Regions from separate parts of the Streptomyces sp. NPDC037301 genome, predicted to be linked through region 1. Evidence: riboswitches for the same ligand, from Rfam matches in the RefSeq annotation. Region 1 holds a riboswitch; each other region holds the start of a gene.

Region 1 (6,439 bases):
GGCTCGCCCCAGTGCTCCAGCATCGAGTCGCGCAGCTCCGGTTCCAGCTTGTCGAACCAGGCCCGGTAGTCGGCGAGCGGCACACGCGCGGGGGCTGCCGCGAGCTGCTCCTCGGTCAGCCACTCCACGTCGTGGCCACCGGCGTTGATGAGACGGTGGATGAGCTCGTCGCCGTTGTCGGGGTACCCGTCGACTCCGTAACCGGCGTCGCGCAGGGCGTCCAGGACCCGCACCGCCGATGCGGGCGTGTCCAGACCGACGGCGTTGCCGACGCGCGAGTGCTTGGTCGGATAGGCGGTGAAGACGAGGGCGAGCTTCTTCTCGGCGTTCGTCCTGTGCTTCAGAACGGCGTGGCGCACCGCGATTCCGGCGACGCGCGCGGCCCGTTCCGGATCGGCGCGGTACACCGGCACGTCGTCGGGACCCTGCTCCTTGAAGGAGAACGGGACGGTGATCAGACGGCCGTCGAACTCGGGGATCGCGACCTGCATCGCGGCGTCCATGGGGGAGAGCGCGGCGTCGGAGGCGTCCCACGCGGCGCGCGCGGAGGTCAGGCACAGGCCCTGCAGCACAGGGACGTTCAGATCGGCGAGCGCGCCGATGTCCCAGGCCTCGTCGTCGCCCCCGGCGGAGGCGTCCGACGCACGGGTGCCGCCCGCCGCGAGCACCGTGGCGACCAGGGCGTCGGCCCTGCCGAGCAGCTCGTAGAGACCGGCGTCCGCGCCGCGCAGCGAACCGCAGTACACGGGAAGGGCGTTGGCGCCACGGGCCTCGACCGCGTCGCAGAGGACGTCCACGAACGAGGTGTTCCCGGACAGCTGGTGCGCCCGGTAGAAGAGCACGCCGATGGTCGGGCGGCCCTCGACGAACTCACGGCTGCCGTGCAGGCCCCACTCGGGCATCTTCTGCGGTTCGGCGAAGCCGTGGCCGGTCAGCAGGACGGTGTCGGAGAGGAAGCGGGCCAGTTCTACGAGGTTTCCGGGGCCGCCCTCCACGAGGTAGCGCAGCGCCTCGGCGACGACACCGGCGGGTACGGACGACTCGGCCATCAGCTCCGCGTCCGGCACGGCCTCGCCGCCCAGCAGCACGGTGGGGATGCCCGATGCCTTGAGGACGGCCAGCCCGTCCTCCCAGGCGCGCTTGCCGCCGAGGAGGCGGACGACGGCGACGGAGGAACCCTCGATCAGTGCGGGGAGTTCCTCGTGGGCGTCGATGCGGCTGGGGTTGCCGATCCGGTACGGCGCGCCACAGGCGCGGGCGGCGAGGAGGTCCGTGTCGGCGGTCGACAGCAACAGCACGGTGCTCATAGGGGCGTTCATGCGCGTGCTCCAGGTGCTCCGGGGGCGATGAAGGGAAGTCCTGACGGCGCGCCCGACTCGATGAGCCGCAGCAGCGCGTCGGTGTCCGCGTGTTCTTCGATGAGGTCGCCGAGGCGGTCGAGTTGTTCCTCGCGCAGCGCGGCGAAGCCGGTGTCGGGGGCGGGGACGAAGCGCCGGCCGGCGGCCCGCGCGACCTCGGTCAGGAAGCGGCGGCGGAATTCGTCGCTCTCCAGCGAGCCGTGCCAGTGGGTGCCCCACACGGCGCCGACCCGGCAGCCGTCCAGGAACGGTTCGCCGCCGCGTACATCGGCGACGCCGTGGTGGATCTCGTACCCCTCGACGGGGGCGCCGAGTGCCTCGCCGACGGGGCGGGCGAGGGTCTTCTCGCGGTCGAAGCGGATGCGTACGGGCAGCAGGCCGAGGCCGTCGATGTGCCCGGCCCTCGACTCGACGTCGTCCTCGATGTGTTCACCGAGGATCTGGAAGCCGCCGCAGATGCCGAGGACCGGCCGGTCCTCGGCGGCACGCCGCACCAGGGCGTCGGCGAGGCCGCGCTCGCGCAGCCAGGCCAGCGCGTTCACGGTGCCGCGGGTGCCCGGCACGATGACGAGGTCGGCGTCGGCCAGCTCCTCGGCGCGGTCCACGAACCGGACGACGACGCCCGGTTCGGCGGCCAGTGCGTCCACATCGGTGAAGTTCGACATCAGGGGTACGGCGCACACCGCGACACGCAGTACGTCGTCGCCGTGCGGAGGCGCGACGACCGATTCGCGTACGGCTCCGCGCAGCGAGACCCTCACACCGTCCTCTTCGTCGATGCCGAGGCCGTGGGCGAAGGGCAGCACCCCGTAGGTCTGCCGCCCGGTGATCCCGCGCAGCATCTCCAGGCCGGGCTCCAGCAGTGACACGTCGCCACGGAACTTGTTGACGAGGTAGCCGGCGATCAGTGACTGGTCCTCGGCGTCGAGCAGCGCCGTCGTACCGAAGAACGAGGCGAAGACGCCACCGCGGTCGATGTCGCCGACGACCACCACCGGGAAGCGTGCCGCCCGTGCGATGCCCATGTTCACGATGTCCGTGCGCCGCAGATTGATCTCGGCCGGACTGCCCGCCCCCTCGCAGATCACTGCGTCATACGTGCCCCGAAGCTGCTCCAGACAGTCCACGACCGTGCCGAGAAGCGCTTCCTGCCTGCCTCCGTGGTAGCCGCGTGCGCTCATCTCGCCCACCGGCCTGCCCATCAGGACGACCTGGCTGGAGCGGTCGCTGCCGGGTTTGAGCAGGACCGGGTTCATCAGCGCGGCCGGCTCCACCCGGGCGGCCTGGGCCTGCATGGCCTGGGCGCGCCCGATCTCGGCACCTTCGCGGGTGACGAACGAGTTCAGCGACATGTTCTGCGCCTTGAAGGGCGCCACCTTCACGCCCCGGCGCACGAGCCAGCGGCAGATGCCTGCTGTGACGACGCTCTTGCCCGCGTCCGAGGTGGTTCCGGCGACCAGCAGCCCGCCGCTCATGTCCGTCTCCGTCCTGCGATCCGACGTCCTGTGACTTGAAGTTCCGTGACCTGAAGTCCTGCGGACCGAAGTCCTGCGGACCGAAGTCCTGCGGACCGAAGTCCTGCGATCCGTCGTGCGGCGAGGCCCGCACCCAGTCGTCCCGCCACACACACGCCGAGGGCCAGCGCGCTCACCCGGCGCGACAGCCGTACCGCGCGTTCGATGTCCTCGGTCTCCACCGCCCGGCCCGCCTCCCCGTTGAGGACGGGGCGGTGTTCGACCCGGCCGCCGTACGCGAGGGTCCCGCCGAGCCGTACGCCGAGCGCACCCGCGAACGAGGCCTCCACCGGGCCCGCGTTGGGGCTCGGGTGCTTCGCCGCGTCGGCCCGCCACGCCCGTACCGCTCCACGTGGCCGCCCCCCGGCGGCCACGGCGAGCAGGGCCGTGAGCCGGGCACCGGGCCAGCCCGCGAGGTCGTCGAGGCGGGCCGAGGCCCAGCCGTAGCGCCGGTGGCGGGGCGACTTGTGGCCGACCATGGCGTCGAGGGTGTTGGCGGCCCGGAAGCCGACGAGCCCGGGCACACCGGCCAGCGCACCCCACACCAGGGCGCCGACCACGGCGTCCGAGGTGTTCTCGGCCACGGACTCCACCACGGCGCGGGCGATCTGCGGTCCGTCGAGGGAGTACGGGTCGCGCCCGCACAGATGCGGCAGACGCTCGCGGGCCGACTCGATGTCACCGGCGGCCAGGGCGCCGCCGATCGCCCGGGCCTCACGCCCCAGGGACGTACCGCCGACGACGGACCAGGTGGCGGCCGCGGTCAGTGCGACGGAGGCGGCGGGGTGGCTGCGTACGGCACGGGTGACCAGCGCGGCACCACCCGCGGCGCCTCCGGCGCAGACGAGCATGTGCAGCGCGCCCCACCCGCGGTGGTCGCGCCACAGACGGCGCTCGACGCCCGCCGCGGCCCGCCCGAAGGCGGCGACCGGATGCCCCCTGCGGGGGTCACCGAGCAGCAGATCGCCGATCAGACCGGCCGTGGCGCCGTACGCGAAAATGCGGTCGGCACGCACGGCTCAACCGGCCGTTACGCCTCGAAGGACCTTCGTACAGGCGGCTCTCGTCGAGAGCGCCACAGGAACGGACGCACGGCAGCCAGGCATGGCGATATGTCCTCACTCAGGGTCCGCGCCCTGGTTCGACGTGACCGGCGACGAGAGTCTCCTGGCTCCCGGATCCGCAGTTCCCCCGGCCTTCCAACCCGCTCGCGCGTGCCGTGACTTCCGGTGTGGGGGACTGCTCCCCGGTGACAGTGGCGGGACCGCGCCGGATTCGCACCGGCTTCCTCTGCTGTCGCCGTAATTGGCTCCGGCAGTCCACCACGCTCCGCGAACGCCCGTCAACTTGCCGTTGACCTGCGAAGGTGCAGTGTGCTGAGCCCCACATCGGGCCGGGCACACCACAACGGGCCGGACACACGAGGTGTGTCCGGCCCGACGGGGGAGTGCGTGGAGGAGGGCTCAGGCGACGATCAGATAGATCCCGTACGCGACCGCCGCAGCGCACAGCGCGAAGCAGACGTAGGCGCCGGCGCGGGCCAGCAGCAGCGAGCCGCCGGAGCCGCCCTGCGCCGCCGGTTCGGGCTGCTTGGAGAGACCGACGATGCCCAGGGTGAAGAAACCCACCAGCGCGACGGTGACGACGAGGGAGACGCCGAAGACGGAGCCGAGGGCTGCCCAGTCGATGTTCATGCTGAATCCTTAGACGGTCTGCCTAGGCGGCTGGCCTAGACGGTGGCGGGTCGCGCCGGGTCCTGGGTGGTTCCGGCCGGAGCCGGAATGGTGGTCTTGAGGTCCTGGGCCGCTGCCTGGGCCACGGTGAGCGGCGGGCTGACGGCGGCGATGGCCGTGGTGACGACGCCCGCGGGCTCGGCGTCGCCGCCCGTCGGCGCGACATCGCCGTGGCCGACCGGCTTGCGGCGCGACACCAGCCAGATCGCCCCGGAGCCCACGACCAGCAGCGCCGCGACGACCACGACACCCCAGGTGCCCTGCTTGGTGAGGAGTTCCGCGCCCGCGCCGACCAGGCCCGCGGCCGGCAGTGTCAGACCCCAGGCGACGAACATCCGGGTGGCGGTGGACCAGCGGACCACGCCGCCCCGGCGACCGAGGCCCGCGCCCATCACGGCGCCGGAGCAGGACTGGGTGGTGGAGAGGGAGAAGCCGAGGTGCGAGGAGGCCAGGATGACCGTGGCCGCACTGGTCTGGGCGGCGAAGCCCTGCGGCGGCTTGAGGTCGGTGAGGCCGCTGCCCATGGTGCGGATGATGCGCCAGCCGCCCAGGTAGGTGCCGAGTGCGATGGCCGTACCGGCACAGACGATGACCCAGACCGGCGGGTTGGAGCCGGGGTGCAGGACGCCACCGGTGACCAGGGCCAGGGTGATGATGCCCATGGTCTTCTGCGCGTCGTTGGTGCCGTGGGCGAGGGAGACCAGTCCGGCCGAGGCGATCTGGCCGGCGCGGTAGCCCTTGGCAGTGGCCTTCTCCTGGGCGTCGTTGCGGATCTTCCCGCCGATCCGGTACGTCAGCCTGGTGGCCAGCAGTGCGGCCAGACCGGCGACGATCGGGGCGGCGACCGCGGGGAGCAGCACCTTGGTGACGACGGTGCCGCCGTTGACCGACGACCAGCCCGCCGACATCACGGCTGCGCCGATCAGTCCGCCGAACAGGGCGTGCGAGGAACTGGACGGCAGTCCGACCAGCCAGGTCAGCAGATTCCACAGGATGGCGCCGACGAGTGCCGCGAAGATGACTTCTGTCCGCAGCCCGTCCTCGTTGATGATCCCGCCGGAGATCGTCTTGGCGACCTCGACCGACAGGAACGCGCCGACGAGGTTGAGAACGGCGGACATGGCCACCGCTGTCTTCGGTCTGAGTGCACCGGTCGAGATGGTGGTCGCCATCGCGTTGGCGGTGTCGTGGAAACCGTTCGTGAAATCGAACACTAGAGCTGTCACGATCACAATCGCGAGTAGCAGCGTGATGTGTTCCATTTACCCAGGCAATCGCTCGACGTCATTGGCACGTGGACCGTAGGCAACCTGGGTGAACGGAAGATGAACTGGGCAGGGCGCTGTGGTGACCCCAACTGGAGTCGGGTCGTTCCGTTTGTCCTTCGCGGGGCGGTGCGGGCCGGACGCAGGGCCGATTCGGGCCCGATTCGGCCCCCCGCCACCCCTCTTGTGAACTTCTCCGGTTTGTGACTTATCCCCCCGATCGCATGCCCGTTCGTCTCCAGGGCTGACAGGATCTCCACATGAGCGATCAGCAACGGGACGCGATCGAACGTGCCTGGGACGGTGTCGTCGCCACCGCCCGCAGGACGGCGGCGGACGGCCTCGTCGTCGGGACCTCGGGAAACGTGTCGGCACGGGTCGGCGGGACGGTCCTGGTCACCCCGAGCGGAGTGCCGTACGACCGGCTCCGCCCCGAGGACGCCGTCGGCGTCGATCTGGAAGGCAACCGCGTCCTCGGTGAACTGGCTCCGACCAGCGAACTCCCGCTCCATCTCGCGGTCTACCGGAACAGCGATGCGGCCGCCGTCGTGCATACCCACGCGGTGCAC
Region 2 (6,439 bases), on a different contig from region 1:
TGGCCGACGGTGTACTGCTGCATGGCGTCGTTCTTCGGAGACCAGCCGGCCTCCTTGATGAGCGCGCCGTCGTTCTTCTCGGAGAGCGCGATCTTCAGGAACTCCTTGGCCAGCTCCTGCTTCTTGCTGCCCGCGGCAACGGCGAGGTTGGAGCCACCGAGGAAGACCCCCTCGGGCTTGTCCGCCGTCTCACCGGGGATGGTGAAGAAGCCGATGTCGTCCTTGAGCTTCGGGTTGGCCTTGATGGCGGTGCCGGCCTCGTAGCCCATGGCGATGATGGCGCCGGTCTTGCCCTTGGCGAAGACCTCGGCCTGCTGCGGAGTGGCCTCGTCCTTGTCCTTGGGAGCCTTGGAGTAGGACTGGTACTGCCTGTACACGTCCATGGCCTGGCCGACCTTCGGGTCGGCCAGGTTGGAGACGTACTTGTCGCCCTCCTTCTTGACCGGCGAGACGTCCTTGCCGACGAGCAGACCGTCGAAGAAGTACCAGTTCTGGCCGGGCAGGTAGATGGGCTCGGCGTCGCCCTTCGCCTTGATGGCGTCGAACGCCTTGAAGAGGTCGGCACGGGTCTTCGGCGTCTCGGTGATACCGGCGTCCTTGAAGACCTTCTTGTTGTACATGACGACGCGGTTGCCCACGTACCACGGCAGGGCGTACTGCTTGCCGTCGTATATGGAGGGCTGGTTGACGCCGTCGGCCCAGGCGGAGCCGATCTCCTTCTTCAGGTCACCGAGGTCGGCGAGGCCACCGGTCTTGGCGTACGCCGGGGTCTGGGTGTTGCCGATCTCCAGGACGTCCGGCGGGTTGGACTCGGAGAGGGCCGTGGTGACCTTCTGCTGAATACCGTTCCAGTCCTGGACTTCGATCTCCAGCTTGGCCTTGGTCTTCTTCTCGAACTCATCGGTGACCGTCTTGGTCCACCCGGGCGGGTTCGATCCTGACATCGTCCAGACGGTGAGCGTCTCGCCCTTGTAGCTGTCCGGGCCGGTCTTCTTACCGCTGTTGCTGTCGCCGTCGTCGGACCCACACGCCGCGAGGCCGATCATCATGCCCGCGACGCCGACCGCCGCGATGAGCTTGCGCTTCACGCCAAACCCTCCTCAGGGAAACTGCAACCCCGCCCACCGCGAAGACATTCGACGAGTACTGCTGGGGCTGGACCTGGTCTTTAATGGTTTAGACCAGCACCGGGAGCTTGGCCTAGACCTTTAGGGGTGTCAAGGGTGTATAAGAAGTGCACTCGCGTCCGTTACAGGACCGACACCTGAGGGAGGGCGACGAGCCGTGCCCGGACCGTGCCACCATGTGAGCCGCGACAGACGGAGGAGCCGGTGACGGCAGCAACGCAGCAGTCGGGAAGGCGGACCATGGGTGCCGACGGGGGCAGTACGGAGAACGAGACGGGCGCGGCCACACGGACGGCGCGCGTCCCGAAGTACTACCGGCTGAAGCGACATCTCCTCGACATGACGGACACCATGCCGCCGGGCACTCCCGTGCCGCCGGAGCGGACCCTGGCCGCCGAGTTCGACACCTCGCGCACGACCGTGCGCCAGGCGCTCCAGGAGCTGGTCGTCGAGGGCCGGCTGGAGCGCATCCAGGGCAAGGGCACCTTCGTCGCCAAGCCGAAGGTCTCACAGGCCCTGCAGCTCACCTCGTACACCGAGGACATGCGCGCCCAGGGACTCGAACCGACGTCCCAGTTGCTGGACATCGGCTATGTCACGGCTGACGACACGCTCGCCGGGCTGCTCGACATCACGACCGGTGGGCGAGTGCTGCGGATCGAGCGGCTGCGGCTCGCCAGCGGGGAGCCGATGGCGATCGAGACCACGCACCTTTCGGCCAAACGCTTTCCGGCACTGCGCCGTTCGCTGGTGAAGTACACCTCGCTCTACACCGCTTTGGCGGAGGTGTACGACGTCCGGCTGGCCGAGGCCGAGGAGACCATCGAGACCTCGCTCGCCACCCCGCGCGAGGCCGGACTGCTCGGTACGGATGTGGGCCTGCCGATGCTGATGCTGTCCCGGCACTCGCTCGACGGGCAGGGCGAGCCGGTGGAGTGGGTGCGCTCGGTCTACCGGGGCGACCGGTACAAGTTCGTGGCGCGCCTGAAGCGGCCGACGGACTGAGGTCCAGGTGCGTCGACCGGCTGATTCCGGCCATGCACCCCTGGGCGCAACCGTCGCGGCCCCCGTGGAATCCACACTCAGCGGGGGCCGTTGGCACACCTTGGCACAGACCATGCGTCGTACGTTTGACAACATTCCGAACATTCGCGCCCGCACACGGGACCGTTGCCGGACCGCAATGCGGACAGGGGGTGACGGTGACCGGAAGCCTCCCCTAGATTTCCTGCGCATTACACCAGGTGATCAGCGAGGGGACGGAGTCGCCACATGCCAGCAGACCCAGAAGGAAAACCGCCCACCGTCACACCCGTGCGGGTGGTCATCGCCCTCTGTCTCATCGCGCCGTTCGTGGCGATGCTCTGGGTGAGTTCGTACGCGAAGGTGGACCCCACCTTCATCGGTATCCCGTTCTTCTACTGGTACCAGATGCTCTGGGTGCTGATCTCCACCGCACTCACGGTGATCGCGTACAAGCTGTGGCAGCGTGACCAGCGCGCCCGCAAGGGGGGTGCGTCGGCATGAAGGACGGCGTGAACGGCGTCGCGCTCGGCGTCTTCATCTTCTTCTTCCTGGCCGTCACGGTCATGGGCTTCCTGGCGGCGCGCTGGCGGAAGGCCGAGAACGACGCCAGCCTCGACGAATGGGGCCTGGGCGGACGTTCGTTCGGAACCTGGGTCACCTGGTTCCTGCTCGGCGGCGACCTGTACACCGCGTACACCTTCGTCGCCGTTCCCGCGGCGATCTACGCGGCGGGCGCGGCAGGCTTCTTCGCCGTGCCGTACACGATCCTCGTGTACCCGCTGATCTTCACCTTCCTGCCGCGGCTGTGGTCGGTCTCGCACAAGCACGGGTACGTGACGACCTCGGACTTCGTCCGCGGGCGCTTCGGCTCGAAGGGGCTCTCGCTGGCGGTCGCCGTCACGGGCATCCTCGCCACGATGCCGTACATCGCGCTCCAGCTCGTCGGCATCCAGGCCGTGCTGGACGTGATGGGCGTGGGCGGTGGAGAGAACACCCACTGGTTCGTCAAGGACCTGCCGCTGCTGATCGCGTTCGCGGTGCTCGCCGCGTACACCTACTCGTCCGGTCTGCGCGCGCCGGCGCTGATCGCGTTCGTCAAGGACGGACTGATCTACCTGGTCATCGCGGTGGCGATCATCTACATCCCGATCAAGCTCGGCGGCTTCGACGACATCTTCGCCAAGGCGGGCGATGCGTTCTCCCAGACCAACCCGGCAACCGGCAAGCCGCGCGGCGCGCTCGCGCCGGGTGAAGCGGGCCAATGGGGTTACGCCACACTGGCGCTGGGCTCGGCGCTGGCGCTCTTCATGTATCCGCACTCGATCACGGCGACGCTCTCCAGCCGCAGCCGCAATGTGATCCGGCGCAACACCACGATCCTGCCGCTGTACTCGCTGATGCTGGGCCTGCTGGCGCTGCTCGGCTTCATGGCGATCGCCGCCGGGATCAAGGTGGACAACGGGCAGTTGGCCATCCCCCAGCTGTTCGAGAACATGTTCCCCGACTGGTTCGCAGGGGTCGCGTTCGCCGCCATCGGCATCGGTGCTCTGGTGCCCGCCGCGATCATGTCGATCGCCGCGGCGAACCTCTTCACCCGCAACATCTACAAGGACTTCCTGAAGCCGGACGCGACCCCGGAACAGGAGACCAAGGTCTCCAAGCTGGTGTCGCTGCTGGTGAAGGTCGGCGCGCTCGCCTTCGTCCTCACCATGGACAAGACGGTCGCGATCAACTTCCAGCTGCTCGGCGGGATCTGGATCCTCCAGACGATGCCGGCCCTGGTCGGCGGTCTGTTCACCCGCTGGTTCCACCGCTGGGCACTGCTCGCGGGCTGGGCGGTCGGCATGGTGTACGGGACGGTGGCCGCGTACGGGGTCGCCAGCCCGACCCAGGCACACTTCGGCGGGTCGTCCAAGGAGATCCCGGGCATCGGCGAGATCGGCTACATCGGCCTGACCGCGTTCGTGCTGAACGTGGTGGTGACGGTGGTGCTCACCTTCGTCCTGAACGCCGTGAAGGCACCCGCCGGGATCGACGAGACCTCCCCGGCCGACTACACGGCCGACGCGGGCGACCCGGGCGTCCGGGCGGAGCTCCCGCCGGCCACGGCGGGAGCCCCGGGCGGCGGCCACTGACGACCGCTCCCACGGCCGGATGACGGCCCGTCGCGCCCCCTTCAGCGGGGCGTGGCGGGCCGTCCGTCTGCTCCGACAGGGGATCGCACGGCTTGTCCCGTCGACTCGACTTCTGTTGCGCGACACAACATGTGGGGGCCGTCCCATCCAGCGGCCCCCACATGTATGCTCGTGCTCGCTGTCGTCGCAGGGAAATCCGGTGCGAATCCGGAACTGTCCCGCAACGGTGTATTCAGTGTGCTTTTGCGCACCTTCAAGTAAGTCCGAGGACCTGCCGACAGCGCATCCGGCTCGACCGAACCGGATGCCAGACGTCCGGGCCTCGCGGATGGGCCGGTGGACGCCGTAATGAGTGCTGCCCCGACGCGGGCCCGCCTCTGCCCGGCTGCCCCGCTCCCCGCCGGCCCCGAGCCGAGCGAGGGAGAGCACCACGTGACCATCGCGCCAGCCGATCCGGCTTCAGTCGCTGTGTCCGAAGCGGCCGAGTCCGAGGGAACCGCACACGACGGACCGGGGACCGCACTGCTGCGGACCCTGACCGACCTCACCGTCGATCTGCCCGACACCGACCCCGGTCGCGTCGCCGCCGCCGCGCTGCGCGGCCGTAGCGCCCGGTCGGACGAGGCGGAGTTGCGCTCGCTGGCAACGGAGGCCGCCGCGGGGCTGATCTCCGAGGACCCCGCCTACTCCCGGCTCGCGGCCAGGCTGCTGACCCGCACCATCGCGGACGAGGCGGCGAGCCAGGGCGCGGTCTCCTTCTCCGCCGCGGTCGCCGTCGGGCACCGCGAGGGCCTGATCGCGGACCGTACCGCCGGGTTCGTCGCGCTGCACGCGGCCGCACTCGACGCGCTGGTGGAGCGTTCGCTCGCCGACGGCGCCGACGACCGCTTCGGTTACTTCGGGCTGCGGACCCTGCACAGCCGCTATCTGCTGCGTCACCCGCACACCCGCCAGGTCATCGAGACGCCGCAGCACTTCATGCTGCGCGTCGCGGCCGGACTCGCCGAGGACGACTCGAAGCGCGCCCTGGACGAAGTCGCGGCACTGTACGGGCTGATGAGCCGGCTCGACTACCTGCCGTCCTCGCCGACCCTGTTCAACTCCGGCACCCGGCATCCGCAGATGTCCTCCTGCTATCTGCTGGACTCCCCGCTCGACGAGCTCGACTCGATCTATGACCGCTACCACCAGGTGGCGCGGCTCTCCAAGCACGCGGGCGGAATCGGTCTCTCGTACTCCCGCATCCGCGCCCGCGGTTCACTGATCCGCGGCACCAACGGGCACTCCAACGGCATCGTGCCGTTCCTGAAGACGCTCGACGCCTCCGTCGCCGCGGTCAACCAGGGTGGCCGCCGCAAGGGCGCCGCCGCCGTCTACCTGGAGACCTGGCACGCGGACATCGAGGAGTTCCTGGAGCTGCGCGACAACACGGGTGAGGACCAGCGGCGTACGCACAACCTCAACCTGGCGCACTGGATCCCGGACGAGTTCATGCGCCGGGTCGACGCGGACGGCGACTGGTCACTGTTCTCGCCCGCCGATGTGCCCGAGCTGGTCGACCTGTGGGGCGACGAGTTCGACGCCGCGTACCGGGCAGCCGAGGCCAAGGGGCTGGCCCGCAAGTCGATGCCGGCCCGTGAGCTGTACGGCCGGATGATGCGTACCCTCGCGCAGACCGGCCAGGGCTGGATGACGTTCAAGGACGCCTCCAACCGGACCGCGAACCAGACCGCCGAGCCGGGCCGCGTCGTCCACTCGTCGAATCTGTGCACCGAGATCCTCGAAGTCACCGATGACGGCGAGACGGCCGTCTGCAACCTGGGTTCGGTCAACCTCGGTGCGTTCGTCGCCGACGGTGGCATCGACTGGGAGCGGCTGGACGCGACCGTCCGCACCGCCGTGACCTTCCTCGACCGGGTCGTCGACATCAACTTCTACCCGACCGAGCAGGCCGGCCGGTCCAATGCGAAGTGGCGCCCCGTCGGCCTGGGTGCGATGGGTCTGCAGGACGTCTTCTTCCAGCTGCGGCTGCCGTTCGACTCCCCCGAGGCCCGCGCGCTCTCCACGAAGATCTCCGAGCGGATCATGCTCGCGGCGTACGAGGCCTCCTGCGAGCTCGCCGAGCGCTCCGGCCCGCTGCCCGCGTGGTCG
Region 3 (6,439 bases), on a different contig from region 1:
GCCTGGTTGCCCGCGTAATTGATGACGACGGCGAATCCGTCGGAGGCCAGTCGCTCGGCGCTCTCGCGGCCAATGCCCCGGGATCCTCCGGTGACGATCGCTACCCGGCGTGTGGTGGTGTGCTGCTCGCTCATGACGGCGCTCCCTGTCTCAGGCGGGCCGGTGAATTCCGCACCCCGGCGTGAGCGACGCTAACACCAATACCGTAACGACGCTACCCATCTGCTAACAGTGCTACTCCCAGCGCTACCCCGCGCCCTGCAGGGCCTCTGCAGGACCCCACCGGGGTCCCCGCCCCGCTTCGCACGCTCCCGTCGGACAATCCGGATGCCTTCCGCCCGTCCCGCGTGATACTTCACTCGGTCATGACCGACCTTGAGACTCCCCGCCTCTTCCTTCGCCTGATGAGCGCCTCCGACGCCTTGCGGGTGATGGCGGGCAAGCCGGGAGACGGTGCCCGCTGGGCGCCCGGATACCCGTCCCCCGGCGAGATGGCCGCGGCCGAGCGCTTCCTCGATACATGCGCGACGACGGGTGATCCCAGCCCCTTCGGTTCGTACGAGATACGTCGCCGCGACGACGGAGAGGTGATCGGCGGACTGGGATTCCATGGCGCTCCGGACGAGAACGGACACGTCACGATCGGCTACGGCCTCGTCCCCTCGGCTCAGGGCATGGGTTACGCCTCCGAGGCGCTGCGCGCACTGCTCCAGTTCGCCCGCGACCAGGGCGTGAGCTGCGTGCACGGCGACACCGATCTGGACAACCTCGCGTCGCAGCACGTCATGACAGCCGTCGGTATGCACCTGGTGAAGGAGGACGCGCTGCTGAAGCACTACCGGATCGACTGGGATCAGCAGGCCGAGGATTGAGCCCCCGGTCGTCCGGCCCCTTGCGGGTACGTAGGCGCCGGCTCGGCTGCGCATTACGGGACGACAGAACCCGCCGGGAAGCTCCCGGCGGGTTCCGATGTCTTGTGGTTGCCAGTGGTGCGTCGGTCAGCCGGCCGCGGTGGCAGCCCGGTTCGCCGCACCGTTTCCGGTCCTGACGGAGTCGGTCCTCGGCACGAGAAGCCGTTCCGTCAGCCGGCCGAAGACAAGGCCGAAGGTGATCCAGAAAGTGGCCTGCACGGCGAGCGTGGCCAGACGGAACTCCCACAGCAGGCCGGCCGGGAAGTCCTTTCCGACCTCGTTGAACGAGGGCAGGAACGCGTAGGCGAACCCGATCACGACAACGTAGCCGGCGGATGCGGCGATCGTCGCGTTCCAGTTGCCCAGGCGTGGAGCCAGCCGCTTGCCGAAGATGACGGCAGCGACGGCCAGCAGCACGCTGAGGGCGACCATCAGGAAGAACAGGGCGGTGCGCCGGCCGATCGTGTCGGGGTTGCCGACGGCCGGCGGGTTGGCCGGGTACTTCAGGAACGGCACGATGTACACCGTCAGCAGGGCCGCACCCGCGATCAGGGCGGCCGTGGCCCGTGGGCCGAATCTGCCGATCCGGCCGAGGGCGTAACAGAAGACGAGGGCGGCGATGCCGCCGATCGCCACACCGAAGACGAGCACACCGGTGGCGAGGCCGGCGGTGGACTGCATGGTGCGGCTGACAAGTTCCTCGCCGCCGCCGTGGTCATGGCTGTGCGCCTCTTCGAGAGCGATGGCCGCGTCCACCCGGGACTCGCCGAGGAAGTAGGCGACGACCAGAGCGAGCGCGCCCGCGGCAAGGCCTGCCAGCATGCCGCGGACGAGCAGGGCTCTGACGGATATGGAGTTCATGAGGATTTCCCCTGGATCGGACGGTACGTCAGTGACAGGGGAAACCGAGGAGGTGGCGGCCGTCGTGGACCCACTCGTGGACACTTTCGCCGGAGATGACCGCGGTGGCGCCCTGCTCGGCGCCGACGAAGTACAGCAGTACGAGCATGAGGATGCCGAAGAAGACCGCCCAAGGGGCAATGGCCTTCAGGGAGATGGGGGTGATCGCCGGTACGGCGGTGGCGGGGGCAGCAGTCTGTGCCATGGCAGAACCTCCTGAGGGAACACGCGTCCCGTTCGTGGTGCCTGAGACGAAGGTGCTGGGTCTGACTTCCCGTACGGGTACGGGTTCACAGTGGCGCGACCGTGCCGGATTCTCACCGGACTTCCGTCACACTTCGTCATGCTCATCGGACGATACCGCCTGGGAGCAGGCTCGGCCATGGTGCCGTCGGCGGGACCGGAACGCCCGGATGCCATGGTGGGTGCACTTGCGGGGCCGGACTTCAGGGAGTTGACCCGGTCATGACGATAAAGGTGATGTTGATCTCACCGGCGCTCAACGCCGCGCTGCGCGAGGCCCGCTTCGACGGCAATGCGCCGCTCGACGCGGTCGGGGTCCGGCGGGCCAGGGCCGCAGCGGCAGCGGTGCCTGCGGCCGACCGGTATGTCTGCGGGCCGTCCGAACGGTGCGACCGGACCGCCGACGCGCTGGGGTTGCGCGCCGAGCACGAACTCGCGCTCCGTGGCTGGGACATGGGCCGGTGGAGCGGGCAGCGGCTGGAGGAGGTGAGCGGGAGCGAGCCGGAGGCGGTATCGGCCTGGATGACCGATCCTTCGGCGGCTCCGCACGGTGGCGAACCGTTGCTGGAGTTCTGCGCCAGGGTCGGCCGCTGGCTGGATGCCCTCCAACCCCTGTACGGCGACGAGGGCGGCCGTGTGCTGGGGGTCGTCGAGCCTGCGGTGGTGCGGGCGTTGATCGTACGGGCGCTCGCTCTCCCGACGGAGGCGTTCTGGCGGCTGGACGTCGCCCCGCTGACGCTGACCGGGCTCAGCGGCCGGTCCGGACGGTGGAACCTGCACTGTGGGCAGCCGCTGTCCCCCGCACCGGGGGACTGACGTCCTCCCGTGGCCCACGGTATGAACAACTGACGTGCCGGAACCGCCGGTCAGCGCCTACTGTGGTGGTGCAGCTGGTTCGCCCTGTCCGCCAGACAGGCGCGTCGCAAGAGGGAACCCGGTGGGAATCCGGGACTGCCCCGCAGCGGTGAGTGGGAACGACCGCCGTCATCAAGCACTGGACCCGATACGGGGTCCGGGAAGCGACGGCCAGTAGGTGTCTCGTACGCGAGAAGTGCCCGCGAGTCCGAAGACCTGCCACTGCCACTGCCCGTGCGCGTCGGACGCGCACGGTGATCTCGGTGACCTCGTGGGCGGGTCGGCGTACACATCGGGCAGGGCACGCGCGCCTCCACGGCGTTGCGGTTCCGCCCGGTCCGTCATCCCTTCGCGCCTTCGATCCGTCCCGGGGTCGTATCAGGACACACGCTCGCGAAGGAGAGTTCCGTGACCGGCAAGTCCGCAGCCGCGGCAGCCCGGGCCACCGTGTACGGCTGTCCCCGCCAAGGGAAAACCTCAGTCGGCGGTCTGCCGGGCAGGCGACTGGTCGCCGGGGTCGTCGACGGCCGCAACGTATGGATCAACGACTATCAGCAGTCCCTCACCACGCTCGGCACCCTGCTCGGCCTCGCGGGCCGGGTCGATGTGGCGGCCTCCTGCTCCCTGCCGCACGTCCCCCTCGACGCGACCGCCGAGCGCGACATCGACCCGCAGGTGGCCCGCCGGCTGGCCTTCGCCCGGCAGAAGTCTGCCGAGATCGCCACCCTGGCCCGGGGCCTCGCACGGGGTACGGACGCGATCGCCGCCGAACTCGCCGCGAACCGTGCCGATCTGGCCTCACGGGCCGGTTCTGCGATCACCCATGACTCGACGGTACGGGCACGGGCCGCTGCCGTCACGGAGTCCGACGGGCGCCGCGAGGTGTCGTATCCACAGCGGGCAGCGCCCCAACATGACTGTCTGCGGCTTCCGTTGCTGCCGACGACCACTATCGGCTCACTTCCCCAAACGGCCCAACTGCGCACCGCACGCGCCGATTTGCGGGCCGGACGCATCGACACCGCCACGTACGACAAGCGCATCGAGTCGGAGATCCAGGAGGTGCTGGCGTTCCAGGAGAAGGCGGGCGTCGATGTGCTGGTGCACGGCGAGCCCGAACGCAACGACATGGCGCAGTACTTCGCCGAGCAGCTCGTCGGGTACCTCGCGACTCAGCACGGCTGGGTCCAGTCGTACGGCACACGGTATGTCCGGCCGCCGATCCTGGCCGGGGACATCTCCCGGCCGGAGCCGATGACGGTGCGCTGGACGGCGTACGCACAGTCGCTCACCGCCCGTCCGGTCAAGGGCATGCTCACAGGTCCCGTCACCATGCTCGCCTGGTCCTTCGTCCGTGACGACCAGCCGCTCGGCGAGACCGCGCGCCAGGTCGCCCTCGCACTGCGGAACGAGGTGAACGACCTTGAGGCGGCCGGCAGTTCGTTCATCCAGGTGGACGAGCCCGCCCTGCGCGAGACGCTTCCGCTGCGGGCCGCCGATCGCGCCGGGTATCTGGCCTGGGCGACCGAGTCGTTCCGGCTGGCCACCAGTGGCGTACGTCCGGAGACTCAGATCCATACGCATATGTGCTACGCGGAGTTCGGGGACATCATCAGGGCCATCGACGACCTGGATGCCGATGTGATCAGCCTGGAGGCGGCCCGCTCCCCTATGCAGGTGGCCGACGAACTGGCATCGGCGGGCTATCCGCGGGAGGTCGGTCCCGGTGTGTACGACATCCACTCACCGCGGGTTCCGAGCGCCGGCGAGGCAGCGGCTCTGCTGCGCAAGGGGCACGAAGCGATTCCCGCCGAACGGCTGTGGGTCAATCCCGACTGCGGTCTGAAAACCCGGGGTTGGCCGGAAGTACGCGCCTCGCTGGAGAACCTGGTCTCGGCGGCCACCGAGGTGCGGGCGGCTCTGCCAGGTAGCGCCGGCTGACGGCGGCGCGGCCCGGTACGGGCGTCCGTCCCGGGCCGCACCACGTCGGCTTCGAACCGTCCACGATCCACGGCCCATCTTCGGCCGCCGGCCTGACCGCCCCCGTCGCTCCAGGGGCGCAGGCCCTGCCGGTGAGTCCTGGTCACAGCTTCCAACAGCGCCTGGGAACAGTCCTGTTGTTCGTTTCGCACGATGTTTCGGTGGTCCGGCGGATCAGTGACCGGGGTACTGGTGATGAAGGACGCGCAGGTGGTGGAGGAGGGCACGGCCGAGGAGGTGTCCGACGCGCCGCGGCATCCGTACACGAAGTCGCTGCTCGCGGCCGTCGTCACGGTCGGTACGGATGCCGCTCCGCCCGGGGAGCTGCTGGAGACGGGCGGGCCGGGCCCTACGCTTCCCGGTATGCCTCCAGCAGGCGCAGCCAGACCTCGCTGATCGTCGGATACGCGGGCACCGCGTGCCACAGCCGGTCGATGGGGACCTCGCCCGCGACCGCGATCGTCGCCGAGTGCAGCAGTTCGCCGATGCCCGGCCCGACGAACGTGACACCGAGCAGGATCTCCCGGTCGAGGTCGACAATCATGCGGGCGCGGCCTCGATAGCCGTCCGCGTACAGGCCGGAGCCCGCCACCGCGGCGAGGTCGTGGTCGACGGCGCGTACGCGGTGGCCGGCCTCCTCGGCCTCGGCGAGGGTGAGGCCGACCGATGCGGCCTCGGGGTCGGTGAAGACGACCTGGGGGACGGCCGAATGGTCGGCGGTGGCTGCGTGGGCGCCCCAGCGGTCGGTCTCCAGCAGCGGCACACCTGCGGCGCGGGCGGCGATCGCGGCGCCCGCGATGCGCGCCTGGTACTTGCCCTGGTGCGTGAGGAGCGCCCGGTGGTTGACGTCGCCGACCGCGTAGAGCCAGGTGGTGCCGTCGACGCGGCAGCTGTCGTCGACGGTGAGCCAGGAGCCGGGCTTCAGTCCCACCGTTTCCAGGCCGAGGTCGTCGGTGCGCGGGGCGCGGCCGGTGGCGAAAAGGATCTCGTCGGCCTCGACGCGCTCTCCGTTGTTCAACTCCACGGTGACCGGGCCGTCCGGGACCGCGCGCCGTACGGAGGTCGCCGAGACTCCGGTACGGATGTCGGCGCCCGCCTCCGTCAGTGCCTGGGCGACCAACTCGCCCGCGAAGGGTTCCATCTTCGGCAGGAGTCCCTTGCCGCGGATCAGCATCGTCACCCGGGCGCCGAGGGCCTGCCAGACGGTGGCCATCTCCGTACCGACCACGCCTCCGCCGACGATCACGAGGCGGCCGGGTACCTTTTTGGCGCTCGTCGCCTCCCGGCTGGTCCAGGGGCGGGCCCCGTCGATGCCGGGCAGGGCGGGGACGACGGCGCGGCTGCCGGTGCAGACGGCGACGGCCTGCCGGGCGGTGAGCCGGTGTTCCGTGCCGTCGGGGGCGGTGACTGAGACCGTTTTCTTGCCGGTGAGCCGACCCTGGCCACGGTAGATGTCCGCTCCGACGCCCTCCAGCCAGGCGGCCTGTCCGTCGTCCTTCCAGTGCGAGGCGTATTCGTCACGATGGGCGAGGACCGCTGCCGTGTCCAAC

The links. A riboswitch is a leader RNA that binds a small molecule or an ion and turns the genes downstream of it on or off. The one in region 1 is predicted to bind cobalamin.
Region 2: another riboswitch for cobalamin. It lies ahead of ACZ7IB_RS04515 (ribonucleoside-diphosphate reductase subunit alpha); the one in region 1 lies ahead of ACZ7IB_RS18245 (cobalamin biosynthesis protein).
Region 3: another riboswitch for cobalamin. It lies ahead of ACZ7IB_RS27410 (CbtB domain-containing protein); the one in region 1 lies ahead of ACZ7IB_RS18245 (cobalamin biosynthesis protein).

Annotation. Positions count from the first base shown of each region.
Region 1 covers NZ_JBVJWD010000010.1:59,680-66,118, reverse strand. Annotated here, with positions in the region: gene cobN (cobaltochelatase subunit CobN) at 1-1,307, opposite strand, end outside; gene ACZ7IB_RS18250 (cobyric acid synthase) at 1,316-2,833, opposite strand; gene ACZ7IB_RS18245 (cobalamin biosynthesis protein) at 2,830-3,888, opposite strand; cobalamin riboswitch at 4,033-4,163, opposite strand; gene ACZ7IB_RS18240 (hypothetical protein) at 4,336-4,566, opposite strand; gene ACZ7IB_RS18235 (inorganic phosphate transporter) at 4,602-5,867, opposite strand; gene ACZ7IB_RS18230 (class II aldolase/adducin family protein) at 6,131-6,439, shown strand, end outside.
Region 2 covers NZ_JBVJWD010000002.1:263,640-270,078, reverse strand. Annotated here, with positions in the region: gene ACZ7IB_RS04535 (extracellular solute-binding protein) at 1-1,088, opposite strand, end outside; gene ACZ7IB_RS04530 (GntR family transcriptional regulator) at 1,368-2,132, shown strand; gene ACZ7IB_RS04525 (DUF3311 domain-containing protein) at 2,400-2,654, shown strand; gene mctP (monocarboxylate uptake permease MctP) at 2,651-4,288, shown strand; adenosylcobalamin-variant (AdoCbl-variant) riboswitch at 4,467-4,569, shown strand; gene ACZ7IB_RS04515 (ribonucleoside-diphosphate reductase subunit alpha) at 4,721-6,439, shown strand, end outside.
Region 3 covers NZ_JBVJWD010000019.1:14,111-20,549, forward strand. Annotated here, with positions in the region: partial or broken gene ACZ7IB_RS27395 (SDR family oxidoreductase) at 1-134, opposite strand, end outside; gene ACZ7IB_RS27400 (GNAT family N-acetyltransferase) at 366-872, shown strand; gene ACZ7IB_RS27405 (CbtA family protein) at 999-1,772, opposite strand; gene ACZ7IB_RS27410 (CbtB domain-containing protein) at 1,801-2,016, opposite strand; adenosylcobalamin (AdoCbl) riboswitch at 2,062-2,154, opposite strand; gene ACZ7IB_RS27415 (histidine phosphatase family protein) at 2,277-2,870, shown strand; cobalamin riboswitch at 2,929-3,147, shown strand; partial or broken gene metE (5-methyltetrahydropteroyltriglutamate--homocysteine S-methyltransferase) at 3,387-4,850, shown strand; gene ACZ7IB_RS27425 (ABC transporter ATP-binding protein) at 5,067-5,285, shown strand; gene ACZ7IB_RS27430 (dihydrolipoyl dehydrogenase family protein) at 5,239-6,439, opposite strand, start outside.